3 regions of the Reinekea thalattae genome follow, and region 3 is predicted to be linked to each of the others. Evidence: predicted binding sites of a transcription regulator. Region 3 holds the regulator's gene; each other region holds the start of a gene.
What was found. The regulator FliA, encoded in region 3, starts transcription of late flagellar genes. The targets are predictions, from matches to a motif close to CTAAAGTTNNNNNNNNNNCNGCCGATA.
Positions count from the first base shown of each region.

Region 1 (4,397 bases), 260 kb from region 3:
AGCTAAAGCAGAATGGGACGACTGGGTACGGCTTCAAAATAACGATGTGCAACACGCAGCGGCTGAATTGGCGTTTAATTGGGGTTGGTATGCTAAATCATCTGAATCGGCAGGCTGGAGTGGGCGCTATAATTTAATTCACCTACGCTATCCTGCAGCATTTGCCTCATTGATAACAGAGAATGCACAGCGCTTCGAGTTACCTGAGCACTGGCTATACGGTGTTATGCGCCAAGAAAGTCGATTTGATAGCGCCGCGGTAAGTCCAGTCGGCGCTCAAGGCTTAATGCAGATTATGCCTTACACGGCAAAAGCCACAGCAGACAAACATAATATCCCCTACCAAGGACCTGAGGATCTTTTCAACCCAGAAACCAACATTCGTATTGGTAGCCAGTACCTCAGCGATTTATATCAAGAATTTAATAGCCAGGTTTATGCGACTGCTGCTTATAATGCTGGGCCGCATCGGGTTGTCTCTTGGAATGAACGGTTTCCCTATGAGCCTACAATCTGGATAGAAAGCATTCCATTCGATGAAACTCGGCATTACGTCAAGTCTGTGCTTACCTATAGCCAAGTCTATGCCTTAACCGCTGAAAATCAGTGGCGCCTTTCGGCTTGGACCGGCAGTGATAACGAACAAACACAAAATCCATAAATACTGCAGTGATTAGATAGGTCGAAAATCTCAAGTGTGGTGTAGTGTGGTGTGTGAAAAAAGCAACGCCTCATAGGCAACATAAATCGAACCAATAAAAAAAGCGCTGTATGAAAACAGCGCTTTTTAGGTGATCTTTTATAGGCTCTCTTAGATAGCCCGTTTTTATGTACAGACTGCTTTTAAGCTGACTGTTCGATTCGATCTTTGATTAGCTGAGCCAGCTCTTCAGGTTTAAACTTCGATAAAAACTGGTTACAACCCACCTTCTCGACCATCGCTTCATTGAACGCGCCACTGAGAGAAGTATGGAGCACAATATATAAATCTTTTAGTTTATCATCTGCGCGTATCTCAGTTGTCAGTCGATAACCGTCCATTCTTGGCATTTCAGCATCGGTCACCAATAGTAAAATTCGATCGGTAATCGGGCCTTCTTGCTCGCTAGCCAGTTGACGTAACAGCTGCAACCCTGCTTCGCCATCCATTGCCTGATGCACAGTTAAACCTAATTTTGTAAAAATAGCCTTGGCTTGAGCATGCGCAGTCGATGAATCATCGACCATAACAATTTCTTTGCCATGGGCTTTATTTACAAAATCATCTTCCAAAATATGATCGGGTAACTCAGTGCTCAATGGCGAAATTTCTGACAACACCTTTTCAACATCAATAATTTCAATGATTTTTTCTTCTAACTGCGTGATCGCTGTTAGGTAATGATGATGACCCGTACCACTCGGTGGTGGCTTAATTTGTTCCCAGTTCAAATTAACAATACGATCTACAGCGCCGACCAAGAAAGCCTGTACGGTCGAATTATATTCCGTCACTATGATGGTTGAATTTTCATCATGCTGAATTGGCCGCATACCAATGGCCAAACTTAGATCAATCACCGGTAATGAGCGGCCTCGCAAATAAACCACACCTATAACGGCCTTATTACGATGCGGCATTAGAGTCAACTGAGGCAATGTCAGTACTTCTTGAACCTTAAACACATTGATCGCAAATTTTTGCCGACCCGCCAACTGAAACATTAAGAGCTCCAGTCGGTTCTGCCCTACAAGGTTGGTTCGGCTATCTACATTTTTTAAAATATCTGACATCTAAAAACTCACTAATTACATAACTTAATATAGGTAATGCTCGAATAACCTAAGTGTAGACAAAATTCCAAGAGATACGAATGACTGCGACAGCCTTACGCACATAACACTTAACACCTAGCCTATAGGCTAACGAAACACACCCAAAAACCACCATTGAGCCGCTTTAGCAAAGCGTAGAGGCTCAACAGATACACTAAGCGAATTACTCGCCTAACATTTGAGAAACAAAATCACCTAAGTCACCCTGATTCATCGGGTGATTCAATAAGGCGGTGAGTAGCCCTCGATCGGATTCAAACTTACTTTGCCACTCCAGTTGCTCAGCTAACAAACGATCGGCGTAATCTTTTAATGGCTCTAGTCCCTTAGGAAGGCTAGTAGAATCGGACTCTGGAACATTACTGACGTAACTGCCCACTCGGCTGGCTTCGACTTCAGTCATAGATAGATCCATCGACTTTAACGAAGTACCGTCAATGCCGATTTGCTGCGCCATACTGAAGGCCGTATTTAAATCGCCGTTATAAAATTCGTTCGCCAGTTCATTAACCTGCTCAAGCAGTGCTTCTAAGTCTGCGCGTTCTTCGTCACTCAGGTCACCTTCGATATAAAGGCTGTAATCACTAGAACCGCTGGCACCCCACTGAACAGACGACGCTGAATTATCGGAACCATAAGCTGCGTAGTTTTCTTCGGTTACAGCTGAGCGAATCTGAATTTTATCGCCTTCTTTTGTCACTAAGTCGAGCTCAAATGTTTGGCTCTGGTACTGATACTGGCTATAAGCATTTATACCTTGGGAGCTTGATGAACGATTGGTATAAAGAGAGGATGTTTCAACATAGGAGGCTGAGACATAGGTTGTCGATGCCTTTTCTTTCGGTTCAATCAACACATCACCTGACAGCGCTTGCAGTGATTCATCAATTTTATCAACCAACTGGCCATAGGCTGAGTCAATCTTCATCTTAAGAGGTTCGTCGAGCAACTCCATGCCTTCTAGGACTTCTTTAGCTTCGGAGAAGCCCTTCTCAATACCGCTGGCAGCATCCTGCCACATTTGAGCAATGTCTTCTTCACTGGCGCCATCAGCTTCTGCCTTAGCAACCCGTGAAGAGGCAAAAGACCAAAGCTGGTCAACCAAGGCATCGACATTAAAATTGTCAGCGCGTGACGTGGAATCTGTTTGCTCAGTTGAACTTGCTTCCGTCTTTTGTGCTGCTTCAGGCGACTGCAGTTTTGAATTAGCCGAGCCATATTGATACTGAGAAGCATAGTTATCTGGATAATAACCAGACCCAAGGTTGTAGTTGTTCACGGCAGAAGACTCCTGTTGAATACGCGCTAAGGGTATGCATAAATTTAAAATAGCCTAACTTTTTATCGGCCGAATAATGGATAACTAAAGCAAGAATTTAACAGAAGCTTAGAACACCTCGCCATTATCACTATCTATGTCCTTTATTTAGTGCCCTTTATTTAGGTTCCGCTCTAGCAGCAGGAAACAATAAGAGCCTAAAAATTGATAATCACCAACAAATTCGCCTTATTATCAAATTTTACTCAACAATAACCTAGATAAAAGCCCTTTAAGTGACTATTATAGCGCTTTAACAGTAGCAAACAGGATCCCAACTTATGGCGCGTCTGGACTCACTTATTATTTTTACTACCGTCGTCAAAGCGAACAACTTTACTAATGCTGCACATCAAATGGGCCTTACGCCCTCTGCGGTCAGCAAACAAATCAGTCTATTAGAAGATCGCTTAGGGGTTCGCCTGCTTAACCGTACAACTCGCTCTGTTAGCCCTACCGAAGCAGGCCAGCTATTTTACAATCGCTGCAGCCGGTTATTAGAAGATTTAGAAGAAGCCGAACACATGGTGAAAGATCTCGAAACTTCACCTCAGGGCACATTACGAATATCTGCGACGCCGACCTTTGGTCGAGCCATGCTAATGAGAATCTTTGCTGAATTTCTAAAACAGTACCCTAACGTAAACTTCGATCTAACGCTGGCAGATAAAGGATTGGATTTGGTGCGTGACGGCATCGATTTATCGATCCACCTAGGCTCACTGCAAGACAGTCGACTGGTCGCACGGCCTGTCGCACGGCAAAAAGTTGTTTTAGTTGCCTCTAAAGATTATTTAGATAGCCACTCCACACCTCAGCACTTGAATGACTTAATTGACCATCACCTATTGATGGTATCCGGTATCGATTTTGCCGAACCTCGTTGGATTAAGCGTTTTATCAAGGAAGCTGGGCTGGCAAATAAAGAACGTCGCTTTACTGTTAACGACCTAGATACATTATGTGAAGCAACATTGAATGGTATGGGCGTTGCCGCACTGCCACTTTATTTAATCAGACAACATCTAGACAGTGGCAAGCTGGTGCAGCTATTACCAGAAATTAACTTCCCAACTCGCACCATTCACGTGGTTTATCCAGAGAATCGTTACTTGTCAGCCAAAAGTCGCGCCTTTGTCGATTTTATGGCCAGTTATTTCGAAAACAATAATTTGGATGATCTGCCAGTCAAATCAGCCAAACGATAACGAAAAATGCCGACCTTATGGTCGGCATTTTTTCTTTAGCTAGTTCGACTCTACAG
Region 1 covers NZ_VKAD01000001.1:495,957-500,353, reverse strand. Annotated here, with positions in the region: gene FME95_RS02330 (transglycosylase SLT domain-containing protein) at 1-661, shown strand, start outside; gene FME95_RS02325 (chemotaxis protein) at 844-1,704, opposite strand; gene FME95_RS02320 (DUF5610 domain-containing protein) at 1,979-3,094, opposite strand; gene FME95_RS02315 (LysR family transcriptional regulator) at 3,415-4,341, shown strand.
Region 1: the regulator FliA is predicted to act here: its motif matches at 3,158-3,184, upstream of FME95_RS02320 (DUF5610 domain-containing protein).

Region 2 (4,397 bases), 230 kb from region 3:
GCTGGACAATGCTCAATACATTGTTAAGTCGATTACCGTTAGTAGCCCAACCGCACGCGGCGCTGCAACGCTTTATAAAATGTTGCTTAATGAACTGAAAGAGCGACGCAAAAAAGAAGTTACCTTTAAAGGTGACGATGTTATTCAATTGGCGGATTTCCAGCAGATCAGTGTCAGCTATTTATTTTCTGACGCTGACTCCCACACCTTTATGGATACAGAAGACTATAGCCAGCATTTGCTTTTTAGCGATGATCTGGGTGATCAGTTGATGTGGATCCACGAAGGTATGGAAGGGATTCGAGGCTTGGTGGTTGATGATCGCCTAGTTGCGATAGAATTGCCGCAGTCGGTGGTTAAAAAAATTACAGAAACCAGCCCGAGTATTAAGGGCGCCTCTGCTTCTGCTCGAACAAAACCGGCAATATTGGAAGGCGGTGTGACCGTACAGGTGCCTGAGTATATTGGCCCTGGCGATGTGATTAAGGTGAATACCGAAACAGAAAAATATATGTCACGGGTTTCAAGCGCGACTTAATTGTAATGGCAAATAACGAATTAAACATTCGAAGCTAGACGTCAGAAGTTAAAAACTAGACGTTAAAAGTCAGAAAGTTAGAAGTTAAAAAGGCAGCCTAGATCTAGGCTGCCTTTTTTATTGGGTACGATCAACAGGGTTGCAAATAGAACTGGTACATCTGAGAGAACATCGCCGGATGCTGCAATTCAAATTCTTGCCAATTGTTTAAGTCGATCCGTTTAGCATCGTCAGGATAGCGCGTTGAATAGTCAGCCTTTTTATCACTTGGCAATACAAAACCTAAAAATCTTAAATCGTGCTCGCTAATGAGCTGTTGTATTTTTAGTGGCGAAAACAGCAATTCTTGCTCATGAAACAATAGATCTCGGCAACCACTGGCTGAGTAGAAATCTTGGCTTTCCAAAATACCTTTATTATCAATCGGTAATTTATCTTCAATGATCGATTGACGTAAGGTTCGAATCGACTCTAGGTTCGTTGGTACTTGGTATTGATCTAACAAGGCCCTAACTTGCTGAATCGGCTTGCGGGCCACTTCACTGTATAGGCCTAACTTAATAAGGCCATTAGCTGCTAATTTGGTTTTTAACTTCGCTAGTCCAACGGAAGGGTCTTGCATATGGTGCAGAACACCGGAGCATTCGATAACATGAAACTCGCCCTGCAGTGCATCCAAGTCGAGAATGTCCAAGTTCATGAAGGTGATGTTTTCAATGCCATATTGTTCGGCTTTCTTTTGTGCATAAGCTAAAGAGCGACGAGTTATGTCAATGGCAGTGACTTCAACGTTTCTAAAATATTTCGCCACTCGCAAAGCATGTTGACCAGTACCACAGCCAGCAATAAGTACCTTAATGGCGCCCATGTTAAAAAATTCTGGCGCTCTAAAATTTTCTAATTCTTGCTCAAGTGCGCGGCCATAATTGGTCGGTGTGTTATAGCCGAGATGCGACCAACGAGGATAGGGGTTAGCTTCGTATTGTGCTTTTACAGCCAATGAAATTTCATTTGAAATGCTGGTCAGTGTCGTTAATTCATCTGCTGCGGCAATTTCTGCTTTGAAGTCGAGCACGGTTGTCTTAAATAAAGTTTTTACCTCATCAGGCCAAGTGTAGACATCGGCAAAGCTGATCTTAAGTAAGCTGCTGATCTGAGTAGGGGATTCGTACATGGCGTATAAACTAAATAGATAAGCAACGTTCGAGTGCGACTGTAAGTCGGTCTGGCTCAGCTTTTTAAGAGAGTCTGTTAGCAGGTTTAGAATCTCTAACTCATCGGTTTGGTAGGCGTAAATGTATTCATTGTGTTGCGAATGCTGAGCAATGTTTATGGTTAAGTCGAGTAATTTACTGTCTTGATAATCACCGGCAATCGCGCTCAGCAGCAGTTGTTTTCGAATAATGATAATGACTTCTTCAAGGCTTTTGTCGGTCACGTATAGCTTCGCTAAGGCGAGGCTAAGCAGTGGATCAATAGCTAAGTCTTGTAAGTCTAAAACTGCGTTTGGGTTTTTTAGATCGTATTTATGCGTTAACAATGAAATGGTCAGAGGCGCTAACTTTTGGCTGTTAACGTCATCGAGCATCAGCCAGCTGATCACATCCTGTTCAAGCTCTTCTTGGTAATAATCCGCTTTGATTTGGTGAACCAAATCAAACAGCTTTGCTTGAACGTGCTGATCTTCTGGATGCACATGGAACAGCTTTCGGTACGCCTGAAAAGCGGCAACTGTTAAGCCTTTTTTATAAAGCGTGTAGGCTATTGATATTGCAGCGCGAGTCTCGTTAGGAGATATATCGAGTGCTTTGGTAAAGCATTCTAAAGCCTGATCGTAACATTGGTCGGCTAGATGCACGTGACCTAAGGAATACCAATTGCCTGCTGAGTTGGGTGCCAGACTGGTGGCTTCTTCTAGGTGTTGAAACGCAAGCGAGTAAAAGCCTTCGTCCAGTGCGATACGCCCAAGCAAATTCAAAGCGATACTGCAGCTTTGTGAATTTTTATGCTTATGTAGCGTAACTAACTGGTTGGCGTAGTCTCTAGCTTTTTGACGATGCATGGCGCAATCTTCATTGCGTGTGCTTTCTGCTAGGCTTTTCTCATAATGGTAAAGCGCATGCTGTTCTAAATTGCTCGCTGCATTGGTGTCATGATAAATGTCATCACGATTCGACGCAGTAGGCAGTTTAGTTGACCATGAATCCAAATGTTGAATTGCCTGTTCCATAACCAATACCCTTGTTTGGTTGACTCATTTATTGCCGTTTAATGAATTCTTTCGGCAACTTATGACCGCTATTTATTCAGCTCGTTACCTTTCTTTACAGTGGAGCAAAGGGCGTGCCAGAGGGGTTAATAGCCAGTGATACAGGCGAGTGTGAGAAAAAGTACTAAAATTATTCGTGCTCAGGCCGATAAGGTTTTTGTATTGATAATTTGTTGTCGCCAAGCAGCTAGATCACTTGATGATAAACAGACCAAACCGATCACGTTGGGAAATGAGGTAGATTAATGTACGCACAGGGCATTAACCAGTATAAGTCCGTTGGCACTGAGACATCGATTGTGGACGCCGATCCGCATCGTCTCATTCAGCTTTTGTTTGAAGGTGCGACGGCTCGCATTGCTGCGGCAAAGGGTCATATTGAGCGCAAAGAATATGATAAAAAGAATAATCAAATTAATTCTGCAATATCGATCGTTGGTGGTCTGCAAGATAGTTTGAATCTGGATGCTGGTGAGCTGGCTCAAAACCTTGAGCGACTCTACAACTATATGATTCGACGTCTGTTTGAAGCGAACATCCGAAACGACATTTCATTGCTAGACGAAGTTGGCGGACTATTAGGTCAAATTAAAAGCGCCTGGGATGAAATTCGTGATGAAGCCTTAGATTCATTAAAGCAGGAAGGTCGAATTTAACTTTAGCCGTTGTGGTCGTTGCAACTATCGATCGGCTTGGTTATGCATTTGATCAGCAGTGTCCTGCGTGGCAAAGGCTATTCTATCGACGAGATGGTTATTTTTTTACCGATTAGCGATTAGATAGTTATTTGATTGTTTGAGCCGTTGACGTTGATGAATTGACATAATTCAGCTGCACCATCCTACCTTTATTAACAAGTGTAATGAAATGAGAGAATGGTGCAGTCAATGCAGTTATCAATTGATCGATTTTGTGTCAATCAGATGTCGATAAAGCGCTTAAAAGTCTTGCCTGCACCGAAAACCTACCGTTTTTATCTCTGTATTACATAAAAATCAGTCATTTATTTGACTATCACTTCAAATCGCTCTTTACTTCTGTATATTAAGAATACCGATATTTTGGCAGTGTTTGTTTTTCAAGGTCAGTTCGCTGATTTGACCGTTCGAGGCTAATTAGATGTTGAAAGAAATTAAATTACTTTTAATAGATGATGACGAGCAGCGTTGTCGTGATATGAAAGTAATTCTCGATTTTTTAGGTGAAGAATTAATCACCGTGAAAGGTAAAGACTGGTTTGAGCAGGCCTCTAATGCAGTGGATTCACCAGCAAGCTTGGTTGGTGTGATGCTGGGTAGGCTGAGCGATGAACTAGAAGCGACCGTGAAAGCACTGACAGACTGGGATGCTGGCATCCCGATTATGCTTATTGCTGAGGAGCATACTGAGCTTGAGCAATTGGATGATGAGCTACGCTCTCGTGTGATCGCCAAACTTGCTATGCCGACAACCTACAACAAGTTGCTTGATACATTGCATCGCGCACAGATGTATCGAGAACAGTATAATTTGACTCGTGGTCGCGATAATCGACGTGAAGTGAATTTATTCCGTAGCTTAGTTGGCAGTAGTCGTACGGTTCAATCCGTG
Region 2 covers NZ_VKAD01000001.1:464,937-469,333, forward strand. Annotated here, with positions in the region: gene efpL (elongation factor P-like protein EfpL) at 1-538, shown strand, start outside; gene FME95_RS02165 (class I SAM-dependent methyltransferase) at 669-2,768, opposite strand; gene fliS (flagellar export chaperone FliS) at 3,053-3,463, shown strand; gene FME95_RS02175 (sigma-54 dependent transcriptional regulator) at 3,927-4,397, shown strand, end outside.
Region 2: the regulator FliA is predicted to act here: its motif matches at 2,932-2,958, upstream of fliS (flagellar export chaperone FliS).

Region 3 (4,397 bases):
GCTCAAACTCAGTATCAGTAATATCTTCACCAGGCTGGCCCGCTTCTACTGAGGTTTCTGCCGCTGGTTGCTCTGGCTCCGCCTGCTCTGGTTCTGGCGCAGCAGCTTGAGTAGGCTCAGGCGCCGGTGGTGGCGTAGTACCGGTTTCGGATTCTGGCTTAGCGTAGTGATGCAGCTTTTCAAGCAGTTCAGGCTCGGCAGGGGTCAGTGCCTCACCATTTTGCACTTGAGAGAACATGCCATTTACCGAATCCAATGCACTTAATACATAATCCATTAGATCAGCATCTACTGATCTAAGACCATTACGTAAGGTATCAAACACATTCTCCGCAACATGACAGCAATCAACCAACTCTGTCAGCTGTAAGAACCCAGCACCACCTTTAACAGTATGAAAGCCCCTGAATATCGCATTCAACAGATCTTTATCGTCTGGCGTATTCTCAAGGGTTACCAGCTGTTCTGATAACTGCTCAAGAATCTCACCCGCCTCAACGAGAAAGTCCTGAAGGATTTCATCATCTGCTTCGAAGCCCATATCCTATGTCCTTTAAAAACCTAAACTTGATAATAGATCGTCTACATCGTCTTGGTTGGCAACCACATCTTCTTTGTCTTTATCCAGTTGCGGGCCATGACCTTTCATATCCATATCGGCAGCGTCTGGCAAACCTTCACCTTTTGTTACGATACCGGTGATCGCTTCAACTTGGCTGGCCATATAAACAAGATCAACAAGACTTGCCTCGACCTCTTTAACCAACGACGTTACCTTGTTAATGACCTGTCCAGTCAGATCTTGGAAGTCTTGAGCCATCAGTATTTCTGTCATGTTAGACGACAACTGGCGACTGTCAGTGGTTAATTTTTTAAAATATTCATCCAAGCGCCAATAGAGCACACGAAATTCATCGGGTGTCATTTCACGCTGAACAAGCCGCTGCCATTGACCCTGAAGCTCTTCTGCTTCCTGTTGAACAGCATCAGCAATGGGGAGGCTTTCTTCGACTAAGTCTAGGGTTTTATTCGCCGCCTTATCGGTTAGCTCAACGACATAACCTAAGCGATCAGTCGCGTCGGTAATTTCCGAAGTGGCTTCCTCTGAGGCAGCATCTATTTGGAAATTTGTAATAGCACTGTGCAGCGCACGAGTGAGTCTGCCGACTTCTTGATAGAGACCTTTATCCCTGACATCTTGCATTTGCTGCAGGTTTTCCATGGCTTCTTTAAATTCACCATTGGAAATATTGCTGTATAGATCCATAGCCTTACTACGCAGCAATTCCATCAAGTCATCATCGTTAGCGATTTCCGGAGTACGGGCTTGCTGTAACTTGCTTAATACTGTAACTGCAGCTTCTATATTGCCGCCTTCTACATGCTCCAATAAGATTGCAGCCTGATCTTTCAACAGGTCTACAAACTCATTCGAGACTTGAGCGAGCTCACTCATAACGTCCCCCGTAATTCCGTCAAGCTAGCCGTCAACACGCTCGAATATCTTTTCAATTTTTTCTTTTAGCGCGGCGGCAGTAAATGGCTTAACAACGTAACCATTAACCCCAGCCTGAGCTGCAGCCACAATCTGATCGCGTTTTGCCTCTGCAGTCACCATCAAAACAGGCATGCTTTTAAGACGCTCATCCGCACGGATGTGGCCCAATAGCTCAATACCTGTCATGCCTGGCATGTTCCAATCCGTCACAACGAAGTCAAAATCGCCGCTTTGCAACATCGGCCAAGCCGTGGCGCCGTCGTCTGCTTCCTGTGTATTCGTAAACCCTAGGTCACGTAACAAATTTTTAACAATACGACGCATCGTTGAAAAGTCGTCGACAACTAGAATTTTCATATTTTTATCCAAGATGACCTCCTATAGCCTTATCCGGACAACCACTCCACTCTTCATAATAGACCGTGCTACGGTGCTATCCACTAAATCATTCATTTCCCCGTATTTCTTTAACAAGAACGCGAGGAAAAGAAATCGCGAACAAAGGTTACCATTAATCAGCGGATACAGGTGCTACCTATATCGGCTAATTTAATGAGAAGTTTACAATAATGAGTAAAAAAGAAAATTTTGCAGCGATATTATGCCCAGTCGCGCATTTTTGCTCGCAACCGCAAAGTCGCTTGAGAATGTATCTGACTGACTCTCGATTCACTGACATCTAATACTGCACCAATTTCTTTTAAATTCAGCTCTTCATCATAATACAACGACAAGACAAGCTGTTCACGCTCTGGCAGAGCCTTCATGGCATCGACCAACTGAACGTTCATCTGTGTATTTTGATGACCTGAATGAGGTGCAGCCTCATCAGTAATATCGGGGTGGGTAGTATCGTAGGTATCTGAGTGACTGTTTTCTATTAGCTCTTCAAAGCTAAACAGCCGAGAGCCCTGAGTATCTTTTAGCAGGCCGTAATATTCTGGCAGGCTAACCTCAAGCTCATCGGCGACCTCTTGGTCTGTAGCGTCACGGCCTTCGCGCATTTCAATGGTATGAATAGCATCAGAGATACGCCGCGAATTGCGATGCACACTGCGTGGAATCCAATCGCCTTTGCGAATTTCATCCAACATCGAGCCTCGAATTCGAATACCAGCGTAGGTTTCAAAACTCGCGCCCTTTGAATGATCGTAATTGGTCGCCGCTTCAAACAGGCCAATCATGCCGGATTGAATCAAGTCGTCCAGCTGAACACTCTCTGGCAGCCTAGCTAACAGGTGATGTGCAATCCTCTTAACGAGAACGCCATACTGTTCGACGAGCTGCTGGTAATCTACTTTCGTTTTAGCTTCAGTTTCATACATACCATATATCTGTGCAGACATGATCAGGCCGCTCCTGCTCCTTGAATGAGTCGCTCTACAAAGAACTCCAGATTACCTTTCGGTGTGGTTGGCAACGGCCAAGTCACAACCTTTCGGCCTAAAGCTCGATAAGCAGCAGCCGCCTCTGAGCGTGGATACGCCTCAAGAACCGCTTTTTGACGCTGCACAGATTTGCGCACCGCCTCGTCCATCGGAATGGAACCACCATACTGTAGAGATACATCTAAAAAACGATCAGTTACCTTGGCCAGCTTTTCAAACAATAGCTGACCATCTTTGGCTGAGCGAACCATATTAGAGACCATACGGAAACGATCCATACGACAGTCTCGGTTCAATACTTTTATTAAGGCATAGGCATCGGTAATCGAGGTCGGCTCATCGGTAACAACGACGATGGCTTCTTGAGAGGCTCGAACAAAGCTGGTCACGGTTTTCGAGATGCCAGCAGCCGTATCGACAATTAATACATCGATAGAATCCGCTAGCTCACTAAAGGCCGCAATAATGCCCGCATGCTCGATTTCGCCTAGGTTTGCCATCTGCTGCGTACCAGACGACGCCGGAATGATCTTAATACCCAATGGGCCTTCAACCATAATATCAGCAAGCTCAGCATCACCGTTGAGCACATCGCCTAAGTTTTTATTAACTGATAGCCCAAGCAATATATCTAAATTTGCTAAACCTAAGTCGGCATCCAGAATAACAACTCGCTTACCAAGTTCGGCAAGAGAAATGGCGAGATTCACAGAGACGTTGCTTTTACCAACGCCGCCTTTACCACCTGTGACAGCTACAACCTGTACTGGGTTCAAACTACTCATGAATTACCTATATCCTCAATATCACTCAGTATAGATCAGCACTTAAAAAATGCAGATTGCTCGGTCTCAATGCCATGCTGTTCTGAGTGAATTCTCAATATATTTTAACATTGGTGAAAAAACCAATGATATTTTTTGATCAACTACCTGCCAACGCAACCGGATTAACCCGCCGTTGCTAGTGGTGCGGCGTCTTTTTTAAGCGCCTCGACGAGGTAACCAATCAACGCTTTCGAGTCTGCCTTCTCTATATCTTTGGGAATATTTTGCCCGGTAGTGCAAAACCATACCGGCCAGCCATACTTTAGTACTGGCTCAATAACACTACCAAAACTCATCGACTCATCCAGCTTAGACAAGATAACCGCTGCAAAATCTTTTTGTTCGTGTAAATCAACAAACTGATTCACCGAACCCTGATTCATATTTGAAGGCAACACCAAGAGCTTACGAATACGATTGCTCAAGCTTGGCTTTTTCATCAGCTTGTTCCAATGATTAACCGCGACTCGGCTACCACTGGTGTCGATCAACACCAAACGCTTACCGCTTAGTTTCACCAACGCTTCAGACAACGAATCTTTTTCTGATAACGCATGGAACTCAATACCTAAAATTTCAGACACTGAGCTTAAGATTTCTTGACCACCAACCTGATGCCAATCTAACGAAATTAACGCCACCGAATCGATGCCATGATCGCGTACTGCTAATGCCGCAAGCTTA
Region 3 covers NZ_VKAD01000001.1:232,034-236,430, reverse strand. Annotated here, with positions in the region: gene FME95_RS01160 (chemotaxis protein CheA) at 1-541, opposite strand, end outside; gene FME95_RS01155 (protein phosphatase CheZ) at 554-1,456, opposite strand; gene cheY (chemotaxis response regulator CheY) at 1,481-1,855, opposite strand; gene FME95_RS01145 (RNA polymerase sigma factor FliA) at 2,098-2,823, opposite strand; gene FME95_RS01140 (MinD/ParA family protein) at 2,847-3,671, opposite strand; gene flhF (flagellar biosynthesis GTPase FlhF) at 3,836-4,397, opposite strand, start outside.